One region of the Enterobacter sp. 186315 genome, then DNA from elsewhere that is predicted to be linked to it. Evidence: predicted binding sites of a transcription regulator. Region 1 holds the regulator's gene; each other region holds the start of a gene.
What was found. Region 1 encodes PhoB, which activates phosphate uptake and scavenging genes when phosphate is short. Its sites were predicted from a motif close to CTGTCATAAAACTGNCNNAT; they were not measured.
Positions count from the first base shown of each region.

Region 2: a site for PhoB is predicted at 3,638-3,657, ahead of glpT (glycerol-3-phosphate transporter). Genes of this name have one in related genera too.
Region 3: a site for PhoB is predicted at 3,715-3,734, ahead of pstS (phosphate ABC transporter substrate-binding protein PstS). Genes of this name have one in related genera too.

Region 1 is NZ_JBPTTK010000004.1:99,478-105,273, forward strand. It holds gene sbcC (exonuclease subunit SbcC) at 1-1,638, opposite strand, end outside; gene sbcD (exonuclease subunit SbcD) at 1,635-2,840, opposite strand; gene phoB (phosphate response regulator transcription factor PhoB) at 3,026-3,715, shown strand; gene phoR (phosphate regulon sensor histidine kinase PhoR) at 3,737-5,032, shown strand; gene brnQ (branched-chain amino acid transporter carrier protein BrnQ) at 5,442-5,796, shown strand, end outside.
Region 2 is NZ_JBPTTK010000012.1:28,574-34,369, reverse strand. It holds gene glpC (anaerobic glycerol-3-phosphate dehydrogenase subunit GlpC) at 1-653, opposite strand, end outside; gene glpB (glycerol-3-phosphate dehydrogenase subunit GlpB) at 650-1,900, opposite strand; gene glpA (anaerobic glycerol-3-phosphate dehydrogenase subunit A) at 1,890-3,515, opposite strand; gene glpT (glycerol-3-phosphate transporter) at 3,766-5,118, shown strand; gene glpQ (glycerophosphodiester phosphodiesterase) at 5,130-5,796, shown strand, end outside.
Region 3 is NZ_JBPTTK010000008.1:30,390-36,185, reverse strand. It holds gene pstB (phosphate ABC transporter ATP-binding protein PstB) at 1-561, opposite strand, end outside; gene pstA (phosphate ABC transporter permease PstA) at 609-1,499, opposite strand; gene pstC (phosphate ABC transporter permease PstC) at 1,499-2,458, opposite strand; gene pstS (phosphate ABC transporter substrate-binding protein PstS) at 2,587-3,627, opposite strand; gene glmS (glutamine--fructose-6-phosphate transaminase (isomerizing)) at 3,949-5,778, opposite strand.

The DNA.
Region 1 (5,796 bases):
CCCCTCGTCTTTTAGCGCGGCGACCTCTTTTGCCATCTCGTCGCGACGGCGCTGGTTCGCGCTCAGCTCCAGCGCCTGATAGGCCGTGACCGCCGGATGCGTCGTGGAGCCGCACAGCGGGCAGGGCTGCCCGGACTGCAACAGCGCGCGCTCTGCCTCCAGGCTTTTGATCTTCTCTTCCTGCCTGCACAGCAGCTCAACATCCTGATAGTGCTGGTTTTTCTCTTTATACTGCTGCCTGCGCAGGGCCAGGGTTTCGTTAAGGCGGGTCTGCTCCGCCTGCGCTTTTTGCAGGCTTTCGCCGTTTTGCGCTATGCGCTGTTGCAGCGGCTGATAGCGGGCATGAAGCGCGGTCAGGCGCTGACGCCCGGCGCGCGAGCGGGTCTGTTGCTCCATCGCCATCGCAACCTCATCGGCATTCAGCCTCAGGCTGGTTTCCGGCAGGCTGCTGAGCTTTTGGCGCAGCTCATGAATACGGGCGGCGAGCGTTGTAAGCTGCTGATTATCCCGATGAAGCTGGGCAAAATGCGCGCGCCATCCGGCAATTTCCTGGCCCCAGTAACGGAAACGGTCGTGCTCGGCCAGCCAGCGGGCAACGGACGTCAGCTCGGCCTGTAACTGCTCGCGAGCGTGTAGCGCGGCGGTGCGAATACGCCCGCGCAGCGCGGTTCTGGCATGTAAGCGAGTGTTTACTTCGTCGATCTGCTGGCGGGTTTGCGTCAGGCGCGCGGTCTGCTCCTGCTGACGCTCCCAGAGCGGGCGCAGCTGCGCCGCAGGCTGTGCCAGCTGGAGTTTCGCCAGCTCGGGCCCGGCGTCTGCCAGCGCCTGCTGCGCCTGCTGCTGCTGAGCGGTTGCACGCTGCTGCGCCTGAATCAGCTCATCGCTGCGCGTAAGCCATTGAAACTCTTTCTGCTGATGCTGCTGTTGCGCCAGCAGGATTTTCTCTTCGTCAGTGAGTACCTGCAAACTTTGCTGCAACTGCTGTTGCTGCTCTTCACTGAGCAGCACGACGCCCGCGGCCTGCGCTTCACACTTCTCCAGCGCGCTGCGGGCGGCTTTATGCTGTTCAAAGACTTTGGCCGAAATCTGGCCGTAGATCTCCGTGCCTGTCAGCTCTTCCAGCAGCTCCGCCCGGTCGCCGGGTCTGGCGTTAAGGAACGCGGCAAACTGCCCCTGCGAGAGCAGCATGGAGCGGGTAAAGCGATCGTAATCCAGCCCGGTTAAGGCGGCGGTCTGTTCCAGCTTGTCCGTGACTTTATCCGCCAGAATTTTACCGTCTTCACAGCGCGCCAGCTCTACGCGCGGCGCCTGTAAGTTCCCGTCCGGCTGGTTGCGCGCGCGGTTCTGGCTCCAGAATGCGCGATAGGCGACCCCTTTGACCTCAAATTCCACCTCGGCCAGGCACTCGGCGGTATCCCGCGTCATGAGATCGTTTTGCGCCTGCGAGACTTTTTGCAGGCGCGGCGTTTCGTGGTACAGGGCCAGACAGATGGCGTCGAGCAGGGTGGTTTTCCCCGCGCCGGTCGCGCCGGTAATGGCAAACAGGCCGTTGCTGGCAAAGGGCTCAGCGGTAAAGTCGATTTTCCACTCGCCTTTCAGGGAGTTGAGGTTTTTCAGACGCAGGCTCAGGATTTTCATGCGTTTTCCTCCTCATCGTTCAGCGTGGCGAGCGTGTAGCTGAACAGCTCGTTGAGCCTCGCGCGCTTCTCATCGTCAATCTCTTCATGCGCCAGACGACGCTCGAAAACCTCTTCGACCTTCAGCTCGCTCAGGGTTTCGCGCTGCGCGCCGAGCAGAATTTTCTCGCGCTGTTCGCGGCTGCGGCGCACCAGCAGCACCTCGACGGGGAGGTCTTCCGTCAGGGCCTGGATTTTACGCTGCATATCGTGCAGGTATTCGTCGGTGGTGATTTCGATATCCAGCCAGACGGGCGGGTTAAGCTCTTTGTCGCGCCACTGTTCCAGCTGCGCGGTGATGGCCGCTAAATCTCCTTTCAGCACCGCCAGCGGCTGGGTAACGGGCACTTCCAGCGACTCTACCGTACCGAGCCTGCCGTCGTTAAAGGTCACCAGATGCACGCATTTAGCCTTGCCGGTTTCGTCAAAGCTCAGGGAAATCGGCGAACCGCAGTAGCGAATGTGCTCGCAGCCGCCAATTATCTGCGCGCGGTGAATATGCCCCAGCGCGATGTAGTCGGCCGGGGGGAAGTTTTGCGCCGGGAAAGCGTCCAGCGTGCCGATATAGATGTCACGTACCGCGTCACTTTTGCTGGCACCGACGGTGGTCAAATGCCCTGTAGCAATCACCGGAATTGGCTGCGCGCCGCGCAGGGCGCAGGCCTCGGCGTGCTGCTGGTGATAGTAGTCGGTGATGGCCTGAAGCAGATGCTGCTGCTTTTCGCTGCCGGAAAGCCCCGCCTGGCTCTGCACGATATCCCGTGGACGTAAAAACGGTATCGGACAGAGCACCGCCCCCGGCGTGCCGTCGCGTTTTTTGAGGATCTGCGGCGCGTGTCCGGCGCTGGCCACCACCGTGGTATTCAGGAAGGCGAGAATGTCGCGAGATTCGTTAAGGGTTGCCACCGAGTCGTGATTGCCCGCAACAATCACCAGATGACAGCCGGTTTGCTGCAAATTAACGACAAAGCGGTTGTAAAGTTCGCGCGCATAGCTCGGCGGCTGCCCGGTATCAAAAATATCGCCCGCCACGATAATGGCATCCACCTCATGCGACCGGGCCGCGTCCAGCAGCCAGGTGAGGAAAGCTTCATGTTCAGCGGCGCGGCTTTTACTGTAAAAGTTTTGGCCCAGATGCCAGTCCGAGGTGTGAAGTATGCGCATAGCGGTTCCGTGGCAAAAAAAGATGGAGGGGATTATAAACGTTAAGAACGGAAATTATCCGCTGTAATAAAACAACGGTTTGCCATTTTTAGTGATATCGTTTTTCATAAATCTGTCATAAATCTGACGCATAATGACGCCGCATTACAAACTTGTAACTTAAATAAGATAAGACAGGGCAAAGTATGGCGAGACGTATTCTGGTCGTAGAAGATGAAGCTCCGATTCGTGAGATGGTGTGCTTCGTGCTCGAACAAAATGGCTTCCAGCCGATCGAGGCGGAAGATTATGACAGCGCGGTGAATCAACTTAACGAACCCTGGCCTGATTTGATTTTACTCGACTGGATGTTGCCCGGCGGCTCGGGGTTGCAGTTTATCAAACACCTCAAACGTGAAGCCATGACCCGCGATATTCCGGTCGTCATGCTGACGGCGCGCGGTGAAGAGGAAGATCGCGTGCGCGGTCTGGAAACCGGCGCGGACGATTACATCACCAAGCCTTTCTCCCCGAAAGAGCTGGTGGCCCGCATTAAAGCCGTGATGCGCCGCATTTCGCCGATGGCGGTGGAAGAGGTGATTGAGATGCAGGGGCTGAGCCTTGATCCTACCTCACACCGCGTCATGACCGGCGAAAACCCGCTCGATATGGGCCCTACCGAATTCAAGCTGCTGCACTTCTTTATGACCCACCCGGAGCGCGTTTACAGCCGCGAGCAGTTGCTGAACAACGTCTGGGGAACTAACGTCTATGTCGAAGACCGGACGGTTGATGTCCACATTCGCCGCTTGCGTAAAGCGCTGGAGCTGAGCGGCCACGATCGTATGGTGCAGACGGTCCGCGGCACGGGTTATCGTTTTTCTACCCGTTTCTGAACAATGACAGGAGTGTGACGCGTGCTGGAACGTCTGTCATGGAAAAGGCTCGTTTTTGAACTGATCTTATGCTGTATCCCGGCCCTCATTCTGGGGGCGTTTTTTGGCCATTTGCCGTGGTTTTTGCTGGCGGCGGTGACCGGCCTTCTGATCTGGCATTTCTGGAATTTACTGCGCCTTTCCTGGTGGCTGTGGGTTGACCGAAGCATGACGCCACCGCCGGGAAGCGGCAGCTGGGAGCCGCTGCTCTACGGCCTGCACCAGATGCAGATGCGTAATAAAAAGCGCCGCCGCGAGCTGGGCAGCCTGATCAAACGTTTTCGCAGCGGGGCGGAATCGCTGCCGGATGCGGTGATCCTCACCACGGAAGAGGGCACCATGTTCTGGTGCAACGGCCTGGCGCAGCAGCTGCTGGGCCTGCGCTGGCCGGACGATAACGGGCAAAATATCCTCAACCTGCTGCGATACCCGGAATTTACCCTGTACCTGAAAAAGCGCGATTTTACGCGGCCGCACAATTTGAAGCTCAACAACGGGCGTCATCTTGAGATCCGCGTAATGCCCTATAGCGATAATCAGTGGCTGATGGTGGCGCGCGACGTCACCCAGATGCACCAGCTTGAGGGGGCAAGGCGCAACTTCTTTGCCAACGTCAGCCACGAGCTGCGCACCCCGCTCACCGTGCTTCAGGGCTATCTGGAGATGATGCAGGAGCAAACGCTAGAGGGCGCGCCGCGCGAGAAAGCGCTCCACACCATGCGCGAGCAGACGCACCGTATGGAAGGGCTGGTGAAGCAGCTGCTGACCTTATCGAAAATCGAAGCCGCGCCCGCGCTGGCCCTCAACGAAACCATCGACGTGCCGATGATGCTGCGCGTGGTGGAGCGTGAAGCGCAGACCCTGAGCCACGGAAAGCATCAGCTGACGTTTAACGTGGATAACGCGCTGAAGGTGCGCGGCAGCGAAGACGAGCTGCGCAGCGCCATCTCAAACCTTGTCTATAACGCGGTGAACCACACGCCGGAAGGGACGCACATTGTCGTGACGTGGCAACATCTGCCGTCAGGAGCGGAGTTTAGCGTCGAAGATAACGGGCCGGGGATTGCGCCAGAGCATCTTCCACGGCTGACCGAGCGCTTCTATCGCGTGGACAAGGCGCGCTCGCGGCAGACCGGCGGCAGCGGGCTGGGGCTGGCGATTGTGAAGCACGCGCTTCATCATCACGATAGCCGTCTTGATATTCAGAGCACGTTAGGGAAGGGCACGCGTTTCAGCTTTATTATCCCGGAAAGATTGATTGCCAGAATGAGTGCCTGACAGCAGGCGTGTCATCTTACCTTTCCACGGGCCAGCGACTGCTGGCCCGTTTGCGTTGCAGTTAAGCGAAACGCGAATGAATAATATACGGTTGATGGTTTTTTGTTCGCATGATTAACCACGGGTTTTTCCAGTATTTAGCGTAATGTGCTGGTCTGTGTTTTCATGCTGGCATATTGTTCCGGTTTTAAGATCCCACCTTGCCTTTAAACGTTATAAGCGTTTAAATTGCCCCCCATATACTGTCATACCGACTGTATTTGCGTGGTAAATCGAAAAACTATTCTTCGCCACGCCAGGACGGGAGCATTTCCCGCTGAAATTGAGCAAATTTTCCGCTGTATCGTCCCGTCAGGGATAAGGGAAATCTCAACGTTTTCAACACCACATCCACAGGCAGTAAGGTTCTATGACCCATCACTTGAAATCGCGCGACATCATCGCGCTGGGCTTTATGACATTTGCGCTGTTCGTTGGCGCAGGCAACATCATCTTTCCACCAATGGTTGGCTTACAGGCAGGCGAACACGTCTGGACGGCGGCCATTGGTTTTCTGATTACCGCTGTGGGTCTACCTGTGCTGACCGTTGTCGCGCTGGCGAAAGTGGGTGGCGGCGTGGACAGCCTTAGCACGCCAATCGGTAAAGTGGCGGGCGTTCTGCTGGCGACCGTGTGCTATCTGGCCGTCGGTCCGCTGTTTGCGACCCCGCGTACGGCAACCGTGTCTTTCGAAGTGGGGATCGCCCCGCTGACCGGTGACGGCG
Region 2 (5,796 bases), on a different contig from region 1:
TGCCTGCGCGCCTTGTCGGTAAAGCCGTTGGCGATCAGCGGCACGCCGCAGCACTTCTCTTTGCTTAACAGCTGCACGCCGATGCCCAGGGCGTTCAACACCTTCAGCAGATCTTTGCCTAGCTGCGGGTGGTTGTAATTCACGTAGCAGCCGTGGAAAAACGCCACCTGGTCGGCGTACTGCGCCTGCTCTTCCGCCACCGATTTATACCAGCGGCGGAAGGTGCCGTGAGAGTATTTCGGCAGGCTGCGGTGATGGTCAATTTTGAGCGTGGCGTCCAGCAGCTGGCGCACCGGTTTTAGCGAGGTCGCGGCGTTCACCAGCGGGGCGAACGGCGTTGAGACCGTGCCCATCAGATCCGTATGGCTGAGGATCGCATCGCGCAGGGAGGGTTTCTGGCGGCCGTAACGCGCCCGCGCCCGCTGGATGATATCGCCAATCTTAACGTCAGACGGGCAGGCCACCTCGCAGCGCTTGCAGTTGATGCAGTATTTCAGCGCGTCGTCGTAGAGCGCGCCATCCTTGAGGCGCAGGCGCTCGCCGTCAGGCCCGGCCTGTTTCGGGCCAGGATAGGCAGGATTAACGCCGCTGACCGGGCAGACCGTGGTGCAGACGGTGCATTTAATGCAGCTTTCAAAACGGGTGTCGTTCATGGTTGTGCTCCCGGCCGTGTGCCAATCTGCTCTGCCACGCAAAGGGCTGTTACCGCGCATACGCCGCCCCCGCAGCCCAGCGCGATGGGATCGTATCCTCCCAGGATCGACCCGATGGCGTAGAGGTTATCGATACACACTCCGTCGATGTGCGGGCAAAGGCGGCTATCGACGATAACGCCGAACTGCTGCCAGGGCTGCGGGGTGAAGAAATCGCTCTGATACCAGTCGGCGCGCGAGGACGGTTGCCGCACGTCCAGCCCGAGAATGGCCTCGCGCACGCCGGTGCGGCTGCTTATCAGACCGTTGCTGAAGAAACTGCCGCTGGCGATCACCGCAGCGCGGGGGCGCAGCGGGATATCCCCGTGGTTGCGCGTCCAGATCTCAGTGACCTTGCCGTCAGAGAGGCTGATTTTTTTTACCTCGTCACCCGCCATCCAGACGCCACCCTGGGCGATAAACTGACGCTGAAGCTGATGATGCAGGCGAATGCCGGGCACCGACGGCGGAAGCGTGGGAAGCAGGCCAATGGTGCAACTCAGTTTGTCCGACAGCCAGCGCCAGCGCCGGTTATCGCTCAACCCAAAGCAGGCGGGCATCAGCAGGGTATCGCAGCGCCCGGCGAGCGGTTTTAGCGCCTCGTACAGCGCCGGCCCGTTTTCGTCACGATCCAGCAGGCGGGCGATATTCACTGCCCGAAATTCGCCGGGGTTCTCGCGCAGCGGGTTGAGCTCCGGCAGCGCGATGTCCGCCGCCTCCGCGCTGATGCCGCGCTGGCAGAGCGAGGCGGCCGCCAGATGGGGCTGGAAATCGAGGAAACCTTCTATCCCCACCACCAGCACCCGCCCGGCGCTAACGGGCGCCACGGGCACCTCTTCCGGGCTGAGCCAGGCGGAACGCAGTGTCCCAAGCGGCGTGACCCGCTGGTGGTTACGCTGCGCGCTGCCCTGCAAGCGCGCGCCGCAGGCCGCCAGCAGCGCTTCGGTGTCATAAGCAAAGCGGGCAACGTTTTCCGCGCCGATCAGGGTGTAGGGATGTTCCGGCGGCAGCGCGTCAAGCGCCGTCAGCGGGGAGGCGACCCGGGTGCCGTCCGGCAGTGCGCCCAGCAGATCCAGCGAGCCTGACGAGAAGTGCAGGGCGCTCTGGCCCCGGGTGACGATGGCGCAGCGCAGCCCCAACTGGGTGAGTTTAATTCCGCAGAGCAGGCCCGCCAGTCCGCCGCCGATGATGGCCGTATCAAATTTCATCCTGATGCTCCTCCAGACCGCACAGCCCCTGATAGACCCAGCGGGTAAATTCGCTTTCGCGCAGGGCATCGCCCCAGGCGATGGGCTGAATGCCTTTCCAGCGCTCGTTAAGAAACTCACTGAGCTGGCTCAGCGACTGGGTGGCGGTCGTGGCGTGAAAACGTTGCAGCAGCCCGGCGGCGCGACAGGCGCACAGTTCGCCCTGGCAGGTGCCCATCCCCACGCGCGTTCGACGACGCAGATCGAGCAAGTTATTGACCGTCAAATTTTCAACCGCGTACTGCACTTCCCCTGCGGTAACGGCCTCGCATTCGCAGACCAGGCTGCGGCTAAGACGTCCTTCGCCGAGCCAGACGGGCGTGCGATCCCCGTGACGATAGATAGCCGAACCGCGCAGCGGGGCGGGCAGGGAGATGATTTTTTGCAGCGTCTTTTCGGTCGATTGCCGCGAGCCGGGAAGCGCTTTTTCAGCCGTCACGCAGGGCTGCGCGTTGCCGAGCTTGCGGCACACGGCGTCGGTCGCCATCTCGGCCATCAGGCGGTAGGTCATCAGCTTGCCGCCGGTGATGGTGATAAAGCCCTCCAGGCCGTCGCGCGCGGCGTGGTCGAACAGCACAATGCCCCGGCTAACGTTGCGCCCGCTCGGATCGTCATCGCTGGCGACCAGCGGACGCACCCCCGCGTAGGCGCGTAAAATGCGGGTCCGGGCCATCACCGGGGCCAGCTTTTCCCCTTCGCGCAGCAGGATATCCACCTCGTCGGCGGTGACCCGGTTGTCGTCTATGTCTTTGTAATCAATGTGGGTTGAGGTGGTGCCAATCAGCGAAATAGTATCGCCGGGTACCAGAATATCGGCGTCAGAGGGTTTGCGGCAGCGGTTGATGACGTGGTTATTAATGCGGTGATCGAGGATCAGCAGCGAGCCTTTCGCCGGGAACATGCGAACGTTAAGGTCGGCATATTCCGCAATGCGCTGCCCCCAGATCCCCGCCGCGTTCACCACCACCGAGGCGTACAGCTCGCTGTGTTCACCGTACTGCGGGTCGAACACCCGCACGCCGCGCACGGTATCGCCCTCGCGGATTAGCCCGGTGACCTCATGCCCGGTGAGGATGCGCGCCCCGTGCTCGCGCGCGTCCAGCATGTTGGCGGCGGTGAGGCGGAAAGGATCGACGGTGCCGTCCGGGACGTTTACCACGCCGACAAGCGACGGGTTAACGGACGGCTCCAGGCGACGCGCCTCGGCAGGATCGAGCGCCTCGGCAGTAATCCCCGCCGCGGTACAGGCGCGGATAAAGGTTTGCTGGAACGCGAGGTCATCTTCGGGAAGGGTGATAAACAGGCCGTTAGTCTGTTCCACGCAGTGGCGGGCGATGCGCCTGAGGATCTGGTTTTCAGCGATGCATTCGCGGGCGGATTCGCCGTCGGTCACCGCGTAGCGCGCGCCGCTGTGCAGCAGGCCGTGGTTGCGCCCGGTCGCGCCGGTGGCGATATCGTGACGCTCCAGCAGCGTGACCGACAGCCCGCGCAGGGCGCAGTCGCGCGCGATTCCCGCCCCTGTTGCGCCGCCGCCAATGATAATCACATCGCTATAGCGGGGGTCGTGAATTGTCATTGTCTTCCCTCGTGTTCGTTTTTTACCATTTAGCCACATCAATAGTGTGGTTTGTTTGATTTCGAACATAAACGAGCGAAAATCGAAAGTGAAACGTGATTCCATGCGCTTTTTTGCGCATTCTGTCATATTTCTGTAACAATCTGTGCGTTGATTCACAGTAACAATCACCGTGATTTCTTAACATCGCCGCCTCTCTGGAGTGGGGACGTTACCCTCTGAACATTAAAACAGGGCCACGGAGGCTGTCATGCTGAGTATTTTCAAACCTGCGCCGCATCGGGCGCGTCTGCCAGAGGCAGAGATCGACCCGCTTTACCGCCGTCTGCGTTGGCAAATTTTCCTCGGGATTTTCTTCGGCTATGCGGCCTACTACCTGGTGCGCAAGAACTTCGCGCTGGCGATGCCGTATCTGGTGGAGCAGGGCTTTTCGCGCGGAGATTTAGGCTTCGCGCTGTCGGGGATCTCTATCGCCTATGGCTTTTCAAAATTCATCATGGGGTCGGTGTCGGATCGCTCGAATCCGCGCGTGTTTCTGCCCGCGGGGCTGATTCTGGCGGCGGCGGTGATGCTGTTTATGGGCTTTGTGCCGTGGGCAACCTCCAGCATCGCGATTATGTTCGTGCTGCTGTTCCTCTGCGGCTGGTTCCAGGGGATGGGGTGGCCGCCGTGCGGACGTACCATGGTTCACTGGTGGTCGCAGAAGGAGCGCGGCGGCATCGTGTCGGTGTGGAACTGCGCGCATAACGTCGGCGGCGGTATTCCACCGCTGCTGTTCCTGCTGGGGATGGCGTGGTTCAACGACTGGCACGCTGCGCTCTATATGCCCGCGTTCGGTGCCATTTTGGTGGCGATTATTGCCTTCGCCCTGATGCGCGATACGCCGCAGTCCTGCGGCCTGCCGCCGATTGAAGAGTATAAAAACGACTATCCGGACGATTACAGCGAGCAGCACGAAGAGGAGCTGACGGCGAAGCAGATCTTCATGAAGTACGTGCTGCCGAACAGGCTGCTGTGGTACATCGCGGTGGCGAACGTGTTTGTTTACCTGCTGCGTTACGGCATCCTCGACTGGTCGCCAACCTATCTGAAAGAGGTGAAGCACTTCGCGCTGGATAAATCCTCCTGGGCCTACTTCCTGTATGAATACGCGGGTATTCCCGGCACGCTGATCTGCGGCTGGATGTCGGACAAAGTGTTCAAAGGCAACCGCGGCGCGACGGGCGTGTTCTTTATGACGCTGGTGACCATCGCGACGGTCGTTTACTGGCTCAACCCGCCGGGCAACCCATCGGTAGATATGGCCTGTATGATCGTTATCGGCTTCCTGATTTACGGCCCGGTGATGCTGATTGGTCTGCACGCGCTGGAGCTGGCACCGAAAAAAGCGGCGGGGACGGCGGCGGGCTTTACCGGCCTGTTCGGCTACCTGGGCGGCTCGGTCGCGGCAAGCGCCATCGTGGGCTATACCGTTGACTTCTTCGGCTGGGACGGCGGCTTTATGGTGATGATCGGCGGCAGCGTGCTGGCCGTGCTGCTGCTGATTGTGGTGATGATCGGCGAAAAACGTCATCACGCGGAAGTTCAGGCGCGTCGTCAATAAGGAGCAATGCCATGAAACTGACTCAACTGGCCACCGGTCTGCTGCTGGCGGGCTTAATGACAGGCTCTGCGCTGGCGGCCGAAAAAATAGTGATTGCCCATCGCGGCGCCAGCGGCTATCTGCCGGAGCACACGCTCCCGGCAAAAGCGATGGCCTACGCGCAGGGTGCGGATTATCTGGAGCAGGATCTGGTGATGACGAAGGACGATCGGCTGGTCGTTCTGCATGACCACTATCTCGACCGCGTGACGGACGTGGCGGAACGCTTCCCGGATCGCGCCCGGAAGGACGGGCGTTACTACGCCATAGATTTCACGCTGGCGGAGATCCGCTCGCTGAAATTTACCGAAGGCTTCGAGATTGAAAACGGCAAGAAGGTACAGGTCTATCCGGGACGCTTCCCGATGGGCAAATCTGATTTCCGCATTCATACCTTTGAGGAAGAGATTGAGTTCGTTCAGGGTCTGAACCACTCAACCGGCAAAAATATCGGTATCTATCCGGAAATCAAAGCGCCGTGGTTCCATCATCAGGAAGGAAAGGACATCGCCGCGAAAACGCTGGAGGTGCTGAAGAAATATGGCTACACCAGCAAGCAGGATAAGGTCTATCTCCAGTGTTTTGATGCCGCCGAGCTGAAGCGCATTAAGAACGAGCTGGAGCCGAAGATGGGGATGA
Region 3 (5,796 bases), on a different contig from region 1:
GATCGGATCCAGCGCTGAACACGGCTCGTCCAGCAGCAGCACGTCCGGGCGAATGGCGATGCCACGCGCAATGCACAGACGCTGCTGCTGACCACCGGAGAGAGAGTACCCGCTCTGGTGCAGCTTATCTTTGGTTTCATTCCATAATGCGGCCTTGGTCAAGGCCCACTGCACGCGCTCGTCCATATCGGCACGGGAGAGCTTCTCGAACAGGCGAACGCCAAAGGCGATGTTGTCGTAAATCGACATCGGGAACGGCGTTGGCTTCTGGAACACCATACCCACTTTGGCACGCAGCAGGGCGATATCCTGGGTATTAGTGAGAATGTTGTCGCCGTCGAGAAGGATCTCCCCTTCGGCGCGCTGCTCCGGATAGAGCGAATACATTTTGTTAAAGGTACGCAGCAGCGTGGATTTGCCACAGCCGGACGGACCGATGAATGCCGTGACCTGGTTCTTAGCGATATCCAGGTTGATATTCTTCAGGGCATGGAATTTGCCGTAGTAGAAGTTCAAATCGCGAACCTGAATCTTACCCGGGGCAGTATCAACCATACTCATTGACTCATTTCCTCATTCGGCGCCGCGACGTGCCGCGCCGTAAAAAATTAACCGTGTTTCTTCTTCGCGAAAATGACGCGCGCCAGAATGTTCAGCAACAGTACGCAAAGGGTAATAATCAGCACCCCGGCCCAGGCCAGCTGCTGCCACTCCGCGAACGGGCTCATCGCAAATTTAAAGATGGTGACCGGCAGGTTGGCGATCGGCTGCATCATGTCCGTGCTCCAGAACTGGTTGGAGAGGGAGGTAAACAGCAGCGGAGCCGTTTCACCGGCGATACGCGCAACGGCGAGCAGGATACCGGTCATAATCCCGGAGATTGACGCTTTTAGCGTAATCGCGGAGATCATTTTCCACTTTGGCGTTCCCAGCGCGTAAGCCGCTTCGCGCAGGCTGTCCGGCACCAGTTTCAGCATGTTTTCCGTGGTTCGGATAACGATAGGCACCTGCAACAGCGCCAGCGCAATCACGCCCGCCCAGCCGGAGAAGTGCTCCATCTGCGCCACCACCACGGTGTAGACAAACAGGCCGACCACGATAGACGGGGCAGAAAGCAGAATGTCGTTGATGAAGCGAATCACTTCCGCGAGCCAGGATTTACGGCCATATTCCGCGAGGTAAATCCCCGCCATAATGCCCAGCGGCGTGCCCACCACGGTCGCCCACAGGATCAGCAGGCCGCTGCCCGCAAGGGCGTTCGCCAGACCACCGCCCGCCGTGTTCGGCGGCGGCGTCATCTCGGTGAACAGCGCCAGCGACATGCCGTCGATACCGCGAACTATGGTCGAGAAGAGGATCCAGACCAGCCAGAACAGGCCAAACGCCATGGTCGCCATGGAGAGCGTCAGCGCAATGCGGTTTTTCAAACGGCGCTTTGACTGCATCTTACGGCGGGACTCCGCCAGCTCGGCGGTGCTTTGCATTTCGAGAGTCGCCATTAGCGTGCCCCCTCATTTTTAGCCAGACGCATAATCATCAGCTTGGAAATCGCCAGAACGATGAAGGTGATAACAAACAGGATCAGACCCAGCTCCATCAGCGCGGCAACGTGCAGCCCGGATTCCGCTTCGGCAAATTCGTTCGCCAGCGCCGACGTAATGCTGTTACCCGGCATGAACAGCGAGGCGCTGTCGAGCTGGTAGGTGTTGCCGATGATAAAGGTCACCGCCATGGTTTCACCCAGCGCGCGGCCCAGGCCGAGCATCACGCCCCCGATCACCCCATTTTTGGTGAACGGAAGAACGATGCGCCAGATAACTTCCCAGGTGGTGCAGCCGATGCCGTAGGCCGACTCTTTCATCATCACCGGGGTTTGTTCGAAGACATCGCGCATTACCGCCGCAATGTACGGAATGATCATGATGGCGAGGATCACGCCAGCCGCCAGAATACCGATACCGAACGCCGGGCCCTCGAACAGCGCTCCCACAAACGGGATCGCAGACAGTACGTTGCCCACCGGCTCCTGGAAGTAGGTGGCGAACAGCGGCGCGAAGATAAACAGGCCCCACATGCCGTAAACGATACTCGGAATAGCCGCCAGCAGTTCGATCGCAATACCGAGCGGACGTCGCAGCCAGCCGGGTGCCAGCTCGGTCAGGAACAGGGCGATACCAAAGCTGACCGGAACGGCGATCAGCAGGGCGATGAACGAGGTCACCAGCGTGCCGTAGATGGGCACCAGCGCACCGTAGATATCGTTCGGCGCGTCCCACTCTTTTGTCCACAGGAAGGAGAAACCGAATTTCTGAATGCTTGGCCAGGAGGAGAAAATCAGAGACACGATAATGCCGCCCAGCAGCAATAGCACAATCAGCGCAGCCAGTTTGACCAGCGCGCTGAAAATCATGTCACCTTTTTTACCCGGAGGGTTAAATGCAGGCTTGGTTGCAGCCATAAATCACTCTTCTGTTTGAGACGTTTTTACGAATATGCCCGGTGGCGCTGACGCTTACCGGGCCTACAGATTAAACCGTAGGGCGGGTAAGCGCAGCGCCACCCGCCATCTTCGTTAAATATATCCTGTTAGTACAGCGCTTTACCGCTGCTGTCTTTTACGTTGGTCTTCCATGCAGCACGAACCTGCTCAACCACGCTGTCCGGCAGGCTGGCGTAATCCAGATCGTTAGCCTGTTTGCCGCCGTTTTTGTATGCCCAGTCGAAGAACTTCAGCACTTCCGTACCCTGCTCAGGCTTCTTCTGATCTTTGTGAACCAGAATGAACGTGGTAGAGGTGATTGGCCATGCATTGTCGCCTTTCTGGTTAGTCAGATCCTGTGCGAAGGATTTGCTCCAGTCAGCGCCTTTCGCGGCGTTAGCAAAGTTTTCTTCCGTCGGGCTGACCGGCTTGCCGTCAGCAGAAACCAGTTTGGTATAGGCCAGGTTGTTCTGCTTCGCGTACGCATATTCTACGTAGCCGATGGAGCCAGGCAGACGCTGTACGAACGCGGCGATACCGTCGTTACCTTTACCGCCCAAACCGGTTGGCCAGTTGACGGTAGAGCCGGAGCCGACTTTAGATTTCCACTCGTCGTTCACTTTTGCCAGGTAGCTGGTGAAGACGAAGGAGGTGCCCGAACCATCCGCGCGGCGAACCACGGCGATGTTCTGAGAAGGGAGTTTCATGCCTGGGTTGAGCTTAGCAATCGCTTCGTCATCCCATTTTTTGATTTTGCCGAGGTAGATGTCACCCAGCGTTTTGCCGTCCAGCACCAGCTCGCCCGACTTCACGCCCGGCAGGTTGATGGCCAGCACAACGCCGCCGATCACGGTCGGGAACTGGAACAGGCCTTCCTGCGCCAGTTTTTCATCAGACAGCGGAGCGTCTGATGCGCCGAAATCAACGGTGTTCGCGGTAATTTGTTTAACGCCACCGGAGGAGCCGATACCCTGATAGTTAACCTTGTTACCGGTTTCTTTCTGGTAGGTATCCGCCCATTTGGCATACACCGGCGCAGGGAAGGTTGCACCAGCGCCAGTCAGGCTTGCCTCTGCGAATACAGAGAAAGCGCTCAGAGATAAGGTCGCGGCGACAACAGTTGCGACAGTGGTACGCATAACTTTCATAATGTCTCCTGCAAGATTTTCGTAAATCGTTGTTTAGTGGCTACGATGAGCAAAATAGGACAAACAGGTGACAGATAAATGTACGAATTATGACAGTTTTATGACAACGAAAACTTCAGTTAAAAACTGTCGAAATACTCAATGAATATCATCATGTTAGACACAAACATGACGGTAGATTTACAGTTATATTTTCTTTATGTGACACTGAAAAAAGTAGCTGAAGATGACAGATTGTCATCTATAAAAGCGGGGAAGCGTTGATTAAAAACAAACCAGATGGGATAAAAAAGCTCCACCCGAAGGTGGAGCCCGGAGAGATTATTCGACGGTAACGGACTTCGCCAGGTTACGCGGCTGGTCAACGTCGGTGCCTTTGATCAGCGCCACGTGATACGCCAGCAGCTGCAACGGAACGGTGTAGAAGATTGGCGCGATCACCTCTTCCACATGCGGCATCTCAATGATGTGCATATTGTCGCTGCTGGCAAAACCGGCATCTTTATCCGCAAAGACGAACAGTACGCCACCGCGGGCACGGACCTCTTCGATGTTCGATTTCAGTTTTTCCAGCAGTTCGTTGTTCGGTGCCACAACGATAACCGGCATATCGGCGTCAATCAGCGCCAGCGGGCCGTGCTTCAGCTCACCCGCGGCGTAGGCTTCCGCATGGATGTAGGAGATCTCTTTCAGCTTCAGCGCGCCTTCCAGTGCGATCGGATACTGATCGCCACGGCCAAGGAACAGCGCGTGATGTTTGTCGGAGAAATCTTCCGCCAGCGCCTTGATGCGTTTGTCCTGAGACAGCATCTGCTCAATACGGCTCGGCAGCGCCTGCAACCCGTGAACAATGTCCTGCTCAACGGAAGCATCCACGCCTTTCAGACGCGCCAGCTTCGCCACCAGCATCAGCAGAACGGTCAGCTGAGTGGTAAAGGCTTTGGTTGATGCCACACCGATTTCGGTACCGGCTTTGGTCATCAGCGCCAGATCGGATTCACGCACCAGCGAGGAGCCAGGGACGTTACAAATCGCCAGCGAGCCAAGATAGCCCAGCTCTTTCGACAGGCGCAGCGCCGCCAGGGTATCCGCCGTTTCGCCAGACTGGGAAAGGGTGATCATCAGGCTGTTACGACGCACCGCGGATTTACGGTAGCGGAACTCAGACGCGATTTCCACGTCGCACGGCACGCCCGCCAGGGATTCAAACCAGTAGCGAGAGACCATCCCGGAGTTGTACGAGGTGCCGCAGGCCACGATCTGAATATGCTCAACCTGAGAAAGCAGTTCGGCCGCGTTGGCACCCAGCTCGCTCAGATCGACCTGGCCGTGGCTGATGCGCCCGGTCAGGGTGTTTTTGATGGCGTTTGGCTGCTCGTAGATCTCTTTCTGCATGTAGTGACGATACGCGCCCTTGTCGCCCGCATCGTATTGCAGGTTAGATTCGATCTCAGGGCGTTTAATCGCCGCGCCGGATTTATCGAAAATGGAAACTTCGCGGCGCGTCACTTCGGCGATATCGCCCTCTTCAAGGAAGATAAAGCGGCGGGTCACAGGCAGCAGCGCCAGCTGATCGGAGGCGATGAAGTTCTCGCCCATACCCAGCCCGATCACCATCGGGCTGCCGGAACGCGCGGCCAGCAGGGTGCTCGGGTCGCGGGAATCCATGATCACCGTACCGTATGCGCCACGCAGCTGAGGGATCGCGCGCAGTACCGCATCGCGCAGCGTGCCGCCCTTCGCCAGCTCCCAGTGGACCAGGTGAGCAATCACTTCGGTGTCGGTTTCGGACACAAAGGTGTAGCCGCGCGCTTTCAGCTCTTCGCGCAGCGGTTCGTGGTTTTCGATAATGCCGTTATGCACCACCACAATGTGTTCAGACACATGCGGGTGGGCGTTGCCTTCAGAGGGTTCGCCGTGCGTCGCCCAACGGGTATGCGCAATACCCGTGCCGCCGTGCAGCGGATGTTCTTCCGCCGCCTGCGCCAGCATCTGCACTTTACCCAGACGACGCAGGCGGGTCATATGACCTTCCGCATCCACCACCGCCAGACCCGCAGAGTCATAGCCACGGTATTCCAGACGACGTAAGCCTTCGAGAAGGATTTCAGCAATATCACGCTGCGCAACTGCGCCAACAATTCCACACATAGTTTTAGATTCCGAATT